2 regions of the Mesorhizobium sp. B2-4-14 genome follow, and region 1 is predicted to be linked to the other one. Evidence: predicted binding sites of a transcription regulator. Region 1 holds the regulator's gene; the other holds the start of a gene.
What was found. The regulator LexA, encoded in region 1, represses DNA repair genes until DNA is damaged. The targets are predictions, from matches to a motif close to TGTTCNNNNTGTGTTCNG.
Positions count from the first base shown of each region.

Region 2: a site for LexA is predicted at 1,932-1,949, ahead of recA (recombinase RecA). Genes of this name have one in related genera too.

Region 1 is NZ_VFVA01000007.1:38,255-44,052, forward strand. It holds gene FJ938_RS08705 (ABC transporter ATP-binding protein) at 1-475, opposite strand, end outside; gene FJ938_RS08710 (ABC transporter substrate-binding protein) at 534-1,514, opposite strand; gene FJ938_RS08715 (GntR family transcriptional regulator) at 1,666-2,439, shown strand; gene lexA (transcriptional repressor LexA) at 2,835-3,572, shown strand; gene FJ938_RS08725 (ComEC/Rec2 family competence protein) at 3,566-5,798, opposite strand, start outside.
Region 2 is NZ_VFVA01000006.1:27,448-33,245, forward strand. It holds gene alaS (alanine--tRNA ligase) at 1-515, opposite strand, end outside; gene recA (recombinase RecA) at 777-1,874, opposite strand; gene FJ938_RS07645 (carbohydrate kinase family protein) at 2,156-3,100, shown strand; gene FJ938_RS07650 (pseudouridine-5'-phosphate glycosidase) at 3,172-4,089, shown strand; gene FJ938_RS07655 (TfoX/Sxy family protein) at 4,191-4,514, opposite strand; gene FJ938_RS07660 (GFA family protein) at 4,603-5,100, shown strand; gene sufA (Fe-S cluster assembly scaffold SufA) at 5,283-5,663, opposite strand; gene FJ938_RS07670 (SUF system Fe-S cluster assembly protein) at 5,765-5,798, opposite strand, start outside.

The DNA of each region.
Region 1 (5,798 bases):
GCGACAGCGACTGCCTCTGCCCGCCCGAAAGCAGGTCGACGCGTGTGTCCAGGCGGTTTTCAAGGCCGAGACCCAGTATGGACAAGCGCTCCTTGTAGGACGCAAGCCGGGTGGCGTTCAGCCCTTGCCGCAAGCCGCGTTTGTGGCCGCGAAGGTCAGCCAACAACATGTTCTCCGCCACGGTCATGCTGGCGGCTGTGCCGCGCATCGGATCCTGGAAGACGCGCGCCAATTTTGCCGCGCGCTTGTGCACCGGCATGTTTGTCACATCGGTGCCGTTGATCAGGATCCTGCCGGAATCGAGGATGAGAGCTCCGGAAATGGCGTTGAGCATGCTGCTCTTGCCGGCCCCATTGGAGCCGATGACGATACCGAACTCGCCCGTGGCCAACGACAGGTTGAGGCCGTCCAGCGCGACCTTCTCGTCGGCCTGGCCCTTGTAGAACACTTTGCGCGCGGATCGGATCTCGAGCATCGTTCCTCCCACAACTGAAGGGTGACGGCGCCGACGCCGTCACCGCTGCAGCCCAACGTCAGTCGACGATGCAGCCGCAATCGGCCATCGAAGCGGGTATCTCGATGCCGAACGCGGCCATCGCCTTGCGGGAGATCGTTGCCATGTGGTCCTTGTAAGCCGGGCGCGACGGCGCGATCGTCTTCGGATCCTTGCCCTTAAGGATTTCGGCGGCGATGTTGCCGGCATTGACGCCAACCTGCGTGTAGTTGACCGCGAAGCTTGCCGGTACGGTGCCGTTGCGGACCGCGCTGTCATCGGAGTTGACGACCGGGATTCCAGCCTGACGAGCGGCTGCGGAGACAGCGGCGATCGCCGGCTGGATCAGGTTCGAGGCCGGGCCGTAGATCACGTCGGCCTTGCCGGCGAGCGAAGCGATGCGTTGCTGAATGTCATTGACGTTGTCGATGCCGACCTCCACGACCTCGAAGCCGGCCGCGGGTGCCGCCGCCTTGATCTTTTCGATCAGGGCAACGTCATTGGCTTCGCCTGGATTGTAGGGCACGCCAAAGCGCTTGGCGTTCGGCAGCAGCTTCTTGGTGAAGGCCATCACCGCGGCGACATCCTGCAGATCGCTGGCGCCGGTCATGCCTTCGTCTCCGGAGTCCCATGACGGCACCAGCTTGGCCGCGACCGGATCGGTGACCGCGGCAAAGACGATCGGAATGTCGGACCCTGCGAGCGCCTTCTTGGCGATCTGCGAGACCGGCGTGGTGATGGTGTAAATCAGCTTGGGCTGCTCTGCCTGCAGCTTGGCGATCATCTGCGGCACCAGCGATGCGTCGAAATTGGTATGGCTCTCGGTGTAGACGACGTCCTTGCCCTCGACGAAGCCGTTGTCCGTCAGCGCCTTCTTGAAACCGGCTATGGCGGCATTCAACTGAGGATGCTCTCCGAAATTGGCTATGCCGATACGAATCTGATCAGCCGCGGCGCTGCCGGCGCTGACCATCAAGGCGCCTGCCAGGGCCAATCCTGACAGCCATTTCGACTTCAACATCATTTCCTCCCAGATTTGATTAGCGCCGCTTAAAGACGGCACATCAGGCGATCATGGTCAGTCCGCCGGTCCATGTCAAACATTATATATAATTCTTGCCATGCACCGCCATGATATATAATTTTCCAAGCCTGACGATGGACGGACTGCGATGCAGGATCAGAATAGTTCCACAAAGACGGAGGCGGCCTATCAGCTGCTGCGGCGCGATATTCTGACGACGCGCCTCATGCCGGGTGCGCCGCTCAAGTTGAGTGCGCTGCGCGGCACATATGGCGTCGGCTGGACGCCGCTGCGTGAAGCATTGTCTCGGCTTGAAGCCGAGCGCCTTGTCACTGCCATCAGCAATCGCGGCTTTGCCGTCGCTCCCGTGTCGCGGGCCGAACTCGAGGACCTGGCGCGCGCGCGGATGGTTGTCGAGATGCCCCTGTTCCTGGAATCGATGGAAAAAGGCGACAGGCAATGGGAAGATGCCGTTGTCACCGCTCATTACCGGCTCTCTCGCTGCAAGACCGCGGTTGACGACCCCTCGGATGCGGCCGTCGATCAGTGGGACGAAAGCCACGAGGCCTTTCACGCGGCGCTGCTGAGTGGTGCGACGTCCAACTGGCTGCTGCGATTCCGCTCGACGATCGCGGATCAGCTGCGGCGACATCATCGTTTTCTCGGCCTGGCGCCGACTTTGCGGGCAGCGGCCGGCCTCAAGCATGGCTATGGAGAGGCCATGGACGCACTGCGCGAGGCGATCGCGATCGAGCATCACACCGCGATCATGGAGGCGGCGCTCGATCGTGATGTCGAGCGGGCAAAGGCATTGATGACGGCGCATATCGGCTACACGCTGCACGTCTATGTTCACAGCGAAGACAGCGGCGCCAACAACTACACCGCACGCGCCGGCAGCCTGAAAGCGGTTTCCGGATGATTTCGGCGCTTCCGCGCCGTCCGACGCTTACACACGGATCCATCCCCCAAGCGAGCTGGCGAACGTTGGCGTTTTGGTTTCGTTTCGTTCCGCTGGGATGACACTGGGCGACTCCATAAATCCGCCCCGTGCGCCTTTCAAACGACTGAAGCCAAACCTCAACAAGGGGTGGGCCACAGGCCATTAACCAAAACGATTTCAATGCGTGTGTCCGGGGCAGAAATCGTCGGTAAGCGTCGGTTGCCGTTTGTTGCCGGCGGCAAAAATTTCGAACCCCTTAACAAATTCACTAAACTTTAAACGGTTGCGGAACACAACTGGAACAGATAGTGTTTGTTCTGGGTTTGTTTTTCGATTCCGATTCAGACCCTTCGTTCAATGCCTTGGGGGCCGCCATGCTGACGCGCAAGCAACATGAACTGCTGATGTTCATTCATGAACGGCTCAAGGAAAGCGGCATCCCGCCCTCCTTCGACGAGATGAAAGAGGCTCTTGATCTTGCCTCCAAGTCGGGGATCCACCGCCTGATCACGGCGCTGGAGGAACGTGGCTTTATTCGGAGACTGCCCAATCGGGCGCGCGCACTGGAAGTGCTCAGGTTGCCGGATTCGATCGCGCCGGGCCTCAATGCGGCAAAGAAATTTTCGCCAAGTGTCATCCAGGGCAGCCTCGGTCAGGGCAACCTTGGTCGTCAGATCAAGCCGGCGCCGTCGCGCTTGCCCGCGGCCGGCAATGACGACGATGCTGTTCCGGCGGTCTCGATCCCGGTGATGGGCCGTATCGCCGCCGGTGTGCCGATCGATGCCATCCAGCACCAGACGCATTCGATCTCGGTGCCGCCTGACATGATCATGGGGGGCGAGCACTATGCGCTGGAGGTCAAGGGGGACTCGATGATCGAGGCCGGGATCTTCGATGGCGACACGGTCATCATCCGCAACGCCGATACAGCGAGCCCGGGCGAGATCGTCGTGGCGCTGGTCGACGAAGAGGAAGCGACCCTGAAACGGTTCCGCCGCAAGGGAGCTTCGATTGCCCTTGAAGCCGCTAACCCGGCCTACGAGACCCGCATTTTCGGACCGGACAGGGTCAAGGTGCAAGGCAAGCTCGTCGGGCTGATCAGGCGCTACTGAGCAGGGGCTGTTGCGCTTGTTTTGTCAGGCTTTTTATAGGGCGGCAGGCCCCTCGCCTCGCGCGAGAATTTGCGCTGTTCATGCCAGGGACGGTATGGCCTGTCGACGGCGAAGCTGACGATTGGTGGGCCAGTCGCCGATTGGCGGTCGAAGAAGACCGCAGCACTCCCTTTGCGAGCGAGTTGCCGTTTGGTGACGACGAGAACCAGCGGGTTATGGCAGGCGTCATAGCCGGTCGCGTCGTTGACGACGATCACGTCGGCGAAACCGCAGGCCTTCCAGGTATCCTTGCGGTCTTCGACATGCGCGACGATCGCTCCGGACGGGTGCCTGGCGAGGCAGACGCCGTCGGTGCAGTAGAACGGTGCTCCCGGCGGCAGGTTTACGGCATCGGCGATGGCGAACTGCCCGTCTGTCTTGTTGAACACCTCTGGCACGACGATGCTTTCGGATACCAATGCACGTTTCCAGTTGTCGACGGTGAATTCGTTCGGGCGTGCCCGGCTGACCGCGAGTTCGCCACCGCCGATCGGCACCGCGACCAGTCGGGCATCTTCCGAGATCAGCACATCGGGCGTGCGCGTATCCGACACAGTCAACAGGCCGGCAAGTGCGAATGGGAGTGCGGCGAGCCGCAGCCATGTCGTCGCCATCGTCGCGATGACCAGGGCGACCGTCACCAGCAGCACGGATTGCTGGGAAATCAGCCCGACCGCATCGACAGGAGAGCGTTCCGATATCCACGCCGATATGGCGATCATTGCCGTCAGGCCCTTGCCCATCAGGTAAAGGGATGGCGCATCCAAGCCGAACGGCATGAGCAACGCGCTGGCGACGGCCAGGAACATCACGACCGAAACGATCGGCATGACGGCCAGATTGGCGAACAAGCTGAGCGGCGATACACGCTGGAAATGCCAAATGGCAAACAGCGCCGTAGCGCTGCCGGCGATGATGGAGGTCATAGCCAATCCACCCGTCGTCAGCAGGAATTTTTGCGTCAGAAGCCCTGGCAGGGATAGCTTCGGCGATGGCGGCCTCGTTTTTCGCGCACGATAATCCGCCCAACCGGCATAGGCGCCAACCAGGGCGGCGGTCGCGGCGAACGACATCTGGAAGCTCGGTCCGACCACCTCATGCGGCGAGACCAGTATGACGGCGATCGCCGAGATCGCCAGGTTGCGCATGGTCAGTGCCGCGCGATCGAACAGAACCGCGATCAGCATCACCGCCAGCATGATGAAGCTGCGTTCGGCGGCAACGACGATGCCCGAAATGACGAGATAGGCAGCGATCGAGAAGAGCGCTGCGGCGGCCGCGTATTTCTTCACCGGCCTTCGTGCGGAAAAATCTGGAAACAGCGCGAAGGCGCCGCGCAGCAGACCCATGACGGTGCCCGCGACCAGCGCCATATGCAGTCCGGAAATGGAGATGATGTGATAGATGCCGGTGCGCCGCATCGCCTCGTTGATTTCGTCGGGAATGCCGGCGCGCACGCCGACGATCAGTGCCGCGGCGATCTCGCCTTCGGCGCCGCCGACGATGCCCGTGATGCGGCCGGCGATGGATTGGCGGGCATTTTCCACCGCAGCGGACAGGCGAGCCAAAAGAGGCATGTCGTCCTCGGCTGTGACAATCCTGGGATTGCCGAGAAAAAACCCGCTGCCGCCGATGCCGGCGAAGTAGCTGTCGAAGGAGAAATCATAGCTGTCCGGCCGCACCGGACCGGTCGGCGGCAAGAGTTTGGCATAGCCTGATATCAACGAGCCGGCGGCCAATTCCCGCGGTATCTTGCGTGCCGAAAGCCGGACCCTTTCCGGCGCATAGCGCAGTTTCGGCCGGGCGGTGGACGTCACGTCAATGGTCAGCCGGATGCGGCCGGTCTCCATCCGGTCGAGCGAGACGACGCGGCCCGTCACCTCAGTCGAAATCTCAGAGCCCAGCATGCGTGTTCCGGCTCGCCATGTTTCGACCTTCGCCGCGAGCAGGCCCAGCGCGCACAGCAGCATCGCCGTGAAACACAGATGGGTTTTTGGCCAGGAACGCGAGGCAAGCGCACAGAGCGCCGTCAGCACGACGACCGCTACAGGCTTGGCAAAATCAGGCTCCGCCGCCAGCGAATAGTAGCCGATCACTCCGGCGGCCAGACAGACCGGCACCAGCAGAAAGGCGATGCCCCGGTCAAGTTCCAGTTCCGCCGCCTTGGCCACGCCATGGCGCAGGCGA
Region 2 (5,798 bases), on a different contig from region 1:
CACGGCCCGCAAGGTCCGGTGTCGCCCATGGCCCAAAAATTGTCCGAGGTTGCGATGCGGATGATGCGATCGTCCGAGAACCCGGCGATCTTCTTCCAGAAGCCAGCCGCCTCGTCGTCCGTATGATAGACGGTGACCAGCAGCTTGTCCTTCTTCAGACCGAACTCTCGGATGATCAGGTTCCAGGCAAGCTCGATGGCGCGCTCCTTGAAATAATCGCCAAAGGAGAAATTGCCGAGCATCTCGAAGAAGGTCAGATGGCGCGCGGTATAGCCGACATTGTCGAGATCATTGTGCTTGCCGCCGGCGCGAACGCTCTTCTGGGCGGTGGTGGCGCGCGAATAGGGCCGCTTCTCCAAACCGGTGAAGACGTTCTTGAACTGCACCATGCCGGCATTGGTGAACATCAAGGTCGGATCGTTGCGCGGCACGAGCGGGCTCGAGGCCACGACCTCATGGCCCTCCTTGCGGAAATAGTCGAGAAATGTCGACCGGATCTCGTTCACGCCACTCATGACTGCTGCCTTTTCGCGAAAACCGCCGGCACAGCCGGCGGAAACTGGTCTCTGCGTCTTAGAAAATAGACTTGGCCTTTTAGCGGGCACGCCCGACCCTGTCCAGAAACACGGAATTGGGCCAATCCAGGAGCTTACCGATCTGCCGAAAACGAAAACCGCCGGCTCGAAGGCCGGCGGTTTGGAACGCGGTACTAAAGAACTCGGTTACTTAAGCATCAGGTGATAGGCTGAATTTATGGCCGAACTCTGGCCATTGCCCTACATCGCGCCGGCTTCGTCCTCAAAACCGTCGTCGCCACCTTCAGAGCCACCATTTTCAAGGAACTTCTCGGCGATCAAGCCGGCGTTCTGCCGGAGCGCCAGTTCGATCTCGCGCGCGGTGTCGGGATTGTCGCGCAGGAACAGTTTAGCATTCTCGCGGCCTTGGCCGAGGCGCTGCGAATTGTAGGAGAACCAGGCGCCCGACTTCTCGACCACACCAGCCTTGACGCCAAGATCGACCAGTTCGCCGGTCTTGGACACGCCTTCGCCATACATGATATCGAACTCGACCACCTTGAAGGGCGGCGCCAGCTTGTTCTTGACCACCTTGACGCGGGTCTGGTTGCCGACGACCTCGTCGCGGTCCTTGACCGAGCCGATGCGGCGGATGTCGAGGCGCACCGATGCATAGAATTTCAAGGCGTTGCCGCCCGTGGTGGTTTCGGGCGAACCGAACATGACGCCGATCTTCATGCGGATCTGATTGATGAAGATGACCATGGTGTTGGAACGTGAGATCGAAGCGGTCAGTTTGCGCAGCGCCTGGCTCATCAGCCGGGCCTGCAGGCCAGGCAGCGAATCGCCCATCTCGCCTTCGATTTCGGCACGCGGCGTCAGCGCTGCCACCGAATCGACCACCAGCACGTCGATGGCGCCGGAGCGCACCAACGTGTCGCAGATCTCCAGCGCCTGCTCGCCGGTGTCGGGCTGCGAAATCAGGAGGTTTTCGAGATCGACGCCGAGCTTGCGGGCATAGACAGGATCGAGCGCGTGCTCGGCATCGACGAAGGCGCAGATGCCGCCCTTCTTCTGGGCTTCAGCCACGGTGTGCAGGGCCAGCGTCGTCTTGCCAGAGCTTTCCGGCCCGTAGATCTCGATGATGCGGCCGCGCGGCAGGCCGCCGACGCCGAGCGCGATGTCGAGGCCGAGCGATCCGGTCGGCACTGTTTCGATCTCGACGACCTGCTCGTTGGCGCCGAGCCGCATGATCGAGCCCTTGCCGAAAGCCCGCTCGATTTGCGACAGCGCCGCATCCAGAGCCTTTGATTTGTCCACTGCCTTATCCTCTACAAGCCGCAAAGTATTCTGAGCCATGATACATCACCCCTTGGTCGTCAATGAAGGCCGGACAATCCGCAATCCCTGCCATTTTGTACCTTTTTTGTTCTCATTTGACAAGGGGAGACAACCAACTGAAAAAGCAAGAGATATCCTGATCTGTTCTTTTTTTGTCTCGCAGACCGAGGCAGGGATGTCCTCGCATTGGGCCAGACGGCTCGATTGTATCGATCCGCCGAATCGCTGCCTTGCATGCGAAGCTCTGTCGCGCAGTGTAGCGCTTGTGTGGCGCCAATAACAAAGGTCATATCGCCGCCATGGTGAAATCCGCGAAGATACTGGCCGTGGGCGGCGCCCATATCGATCGGCGTGGCCAGGTGGCCGGCCCGTACGTGCCAGCGGCGTCCAATCCCGGCACAATGCGCGAGGATGTCGGCGGCGGCGTCTTCAACGCGTTGCGCAGCACGGTGCGCCGAGGTGTCTCGGCTTCGCTGCTGTCGGTCCGCGGCGGCGATGCCGCGGGCGATACCGTGTCACGCGCTATCGCGAAAGCCGGCATTTCGGACCTGTCGGCCGTGTTCCTCGACCGCACCACGCCGAGCTACACGGCGTTGATCGACCGCGAGGGCGAGTTGATCGTCGGCTTTGCCGACATGGTGCTTTATGACCTGGCCTTCCCCAAGCAGATCAGGCGCTCCAAGATGCGGGAGGTGGTCGCCGACGTCGACGCCATCCTGTGTGACGCCAATCTGCCGGCATCGGCTCTGGAGCGGCTGCTACCACTTGCTGCCGGCAAACCGGTTTTCGCCATTGCCATTTCGCCGGCCAAGGTGACGCGGCTGATACCGGTGCTCGGCGAACTGGCGCAACTCTTCATGAACCGGCGAGAGGCCGTTGTACTGGCTGGCGTCAATTCGAGTGCCTCCGAGCGAGAGATGATCGACGGGTTGCGATGCAACGGCCTTGCCAGTGGCGTGGTCACGGCAGGCAGCGCGCCGGTGCTGGGCTTCGATGAAGCAGGCGCGTTTTCGATCCTGCCGCCTGCCCCGAGGAAAGTCGCCGATGTCACCGGCGCCGGCGACGCGCTGGCGGGTGCGACGGTCGCGGCGCTGTTGCGCGGTCTGCCACTGCGCCAGGCCTTGCGCGAAGGCGTCGCGGCGGCAACGCTGGCCATCGAAAGCGCCAACGCCGTGCCAGAATTCACCGCGGCGAGCTTCGCGGAAGCACTGGCCCTTGTGCCGGATGCGCGGGAAATGGCATGAGACCGGCAAATTCACAGCGCCGCAGGGATGTTTACGCGTCCTGATGGATGCGCCGCGATTGGAGATTCGAGATGACCCCAGAGAGCGCCCACCCCTTCATCGATGTCCATGCTCCCGTGGCGCAAGCCCTGGCTGCCGGGCGTCCCGTGGTGGCGCTGGAAAGCACCATCATCACCCATGGCATGCCCTACCCCGACAACGGTGCCATGGCGGCCAATGTCGAAAAGATCATCAGCGATGGCGGTGCCGTGCCCGCCACGATCGCCGTGGTTGGCGGCCGCATCAAGATCGGTCTTTCCGACGGCGAGCGTGAATCGCTGGCCATGACCGGCGATGCGATGAAGCTGTCGCGCGCCGACCTCGGCTTTGCAGTGGCGCAAGGGCGCACCGGCGGCACCACGGTCGCCGCGACCATGATCGCGGCGCATATGGTGGGGATAAAAGTGTTCGCCACCGGCGGCATTGGCGGCGTGCACAAAGGTGCGGAAAAGAGTTTCGACATTTCCGCCGATCTCGATGAACTGGCGCGCACACCGGTCATCGTCGTCTCGGCCGGCGCCAAGGCCATCCTCGATATCGAAAAAACGCTTGAGGTGCTGGAAACGCGCGGCGTGCCCGTGGTTGGCCATGGCTGCGAGACAATGCCGGCCTTCTGGTCGCGGCAATCGCCGTTCCGCGCGCCGTTGACCTTGCACAAACCGGAAGACATCGCGCATTTCTACAAGACGCGGGCAGCGCTCGGTCTCGGCGGCGGCGTGCTGATCGCCAACCCGGTGCCCGAAAACCATGAAATCCCGGCGGAAGAGATGGCCGGCTATATCGAAGCAGCACAGAAGGCCGCCGAGGCGCTCAACGTGAGCGGCAAGGCGGTGACGCCGTTCCTGCTGGGAAAAATCCTGGAACTGACCGGCGGCCGGAGCCTGAAGACCAACATCGCGCTGGTCGAGAACAATGCAAGATTGGCGGCGAAGATCGCCAAGGCGCTGTAGGGTTCAAATGTGAGGCGGTGCAAGAATTAACGTATCAGCCGAGTTCCCGCCCCCCCTCTGCGCCTCGACATGTCCGAGAAAGCCTGCACTGCCGCAACGTGCTACTTGCCCGCGCGCCGCCCGGCCTCATAGGCTCGCCGGGCCCAGACAGTCATTTCGTCCGGGTCATCAAAAGCGCTGTCGGGAATGCTCCAATAAGGCATGGCGACCAGCTTGCCGTGGCGCGAACCGGTATAGGTCCACTGCCGGCAACCGGCGGCTTCGAAATCGGGCGCGCTTTGCTCGTCGGCCTTGAGCAGCAATTCGCCGCGCAGCACGATGGCGACGATCACACCATCGAAATAGATGCCCTTGCCGCCGAACAGCCTGCGGATGCTGACCGGGCCAAGGCCTTCGAACAGTTCGGCGATGCGTTCATTGTCCATGCCGCGATCATGTCATCGGCATTTGACATTGTCATCGCGCAACCAAATCATGCTGACGGGCTGGGAACATTTCGTCGGAGTTTTTATCATGCCGGTTCTGCTCAAGGGATCCTGCCGCTGCAATGCCGTGCGTTTCGAGGTGGAAAGCCATACGCCCGTGCCGTTCATGCTCTGCTACTGCTCGATCTGCCGCAAGCAGCAAGGCGGCGGCGGGTTCGCCATCAATCTCGGCGCCGACTACAAAACGCTCAACATCAGGGGCAAGAGGAGCCTCGGCGTCTATCGGGCCGAGATCGAGGATGACGAGCATTTGCAATGCGAAATCTCGACGGGGGAACGCAATTTCTGCCGCAAATGCGGATCGGCGTTGTGGCTCTACGATCCGACATGGCCGGATCTGGTGCATCCCTTCGCCTCGGCGATCGACAGCGACCTGCCGAAACCACCTGAGAAGGTGCACCTGATGCTGAAATACAAGGCGAGCTGGGTAGAGCCTGATGTCGGCAAGGGCGACAAGACGTTCGACATCTATCCCGAGGAATCGATCGCCGACTGGCACAAGCGGGTGGGGATGTGGGTTGCGTAACGTTCTTCGCCCATTTACCGGGCGAAGATGCCGGCAGGCAGACTGCGCAAATGTTGGAGAGGCTGGCGCTGCCCCTCATCCGGCCTTCGGGCCCTTCGTCATTCGAAAAGCCAAGCAATTGGCTTTTCGCCCGCTGCGCGGACCACTCCTCACCTCCCCGTAAATGGGGCGAAGGAAGTGCTTTAGGCGGAGGCGCGCGCCTCTGCCAGCGCCTTCAGGTCGGCCGGCTTCAGCTCGACCGATTCGCCGCAGCCACAGGCCGAGCTCTGGTTCGGATTGTGGAAGGTGAAGCCGGTGCGCAAAGTCGTCTGCTCGAAATCCATCTGCGTGCCGAACAGGAACAGCGCCGCTTCCGGCGCGACATAGACGTGTGCGCCGTCGCGCTCGATGTGGTCGTCCTTGGCGTTGGGCTCGGTCACCAGATCGATCGTGTATTCCATGCCGGCGCAGCCGCCCTTCTTGATGCCGAGGCGGATGCCATGCGCCTTCTCGCGTGTGGCGACGATCTCGCGCACCCGCTCGGCGGCCTTTTCGGTCATGGTGATGACGGCAAAGCGTCCCATTCTTTTTCCTTCTCCATTCCGTGCAGGTTCAAGGTCTGCCGAATGATTCTCACCTAAAATGGTGAAGTTTTATCCATGGTGCAAGTGTGCCAAGCTCAACGCTAGTACCAGCCAACCGCGACCTGCGCCTCTTCC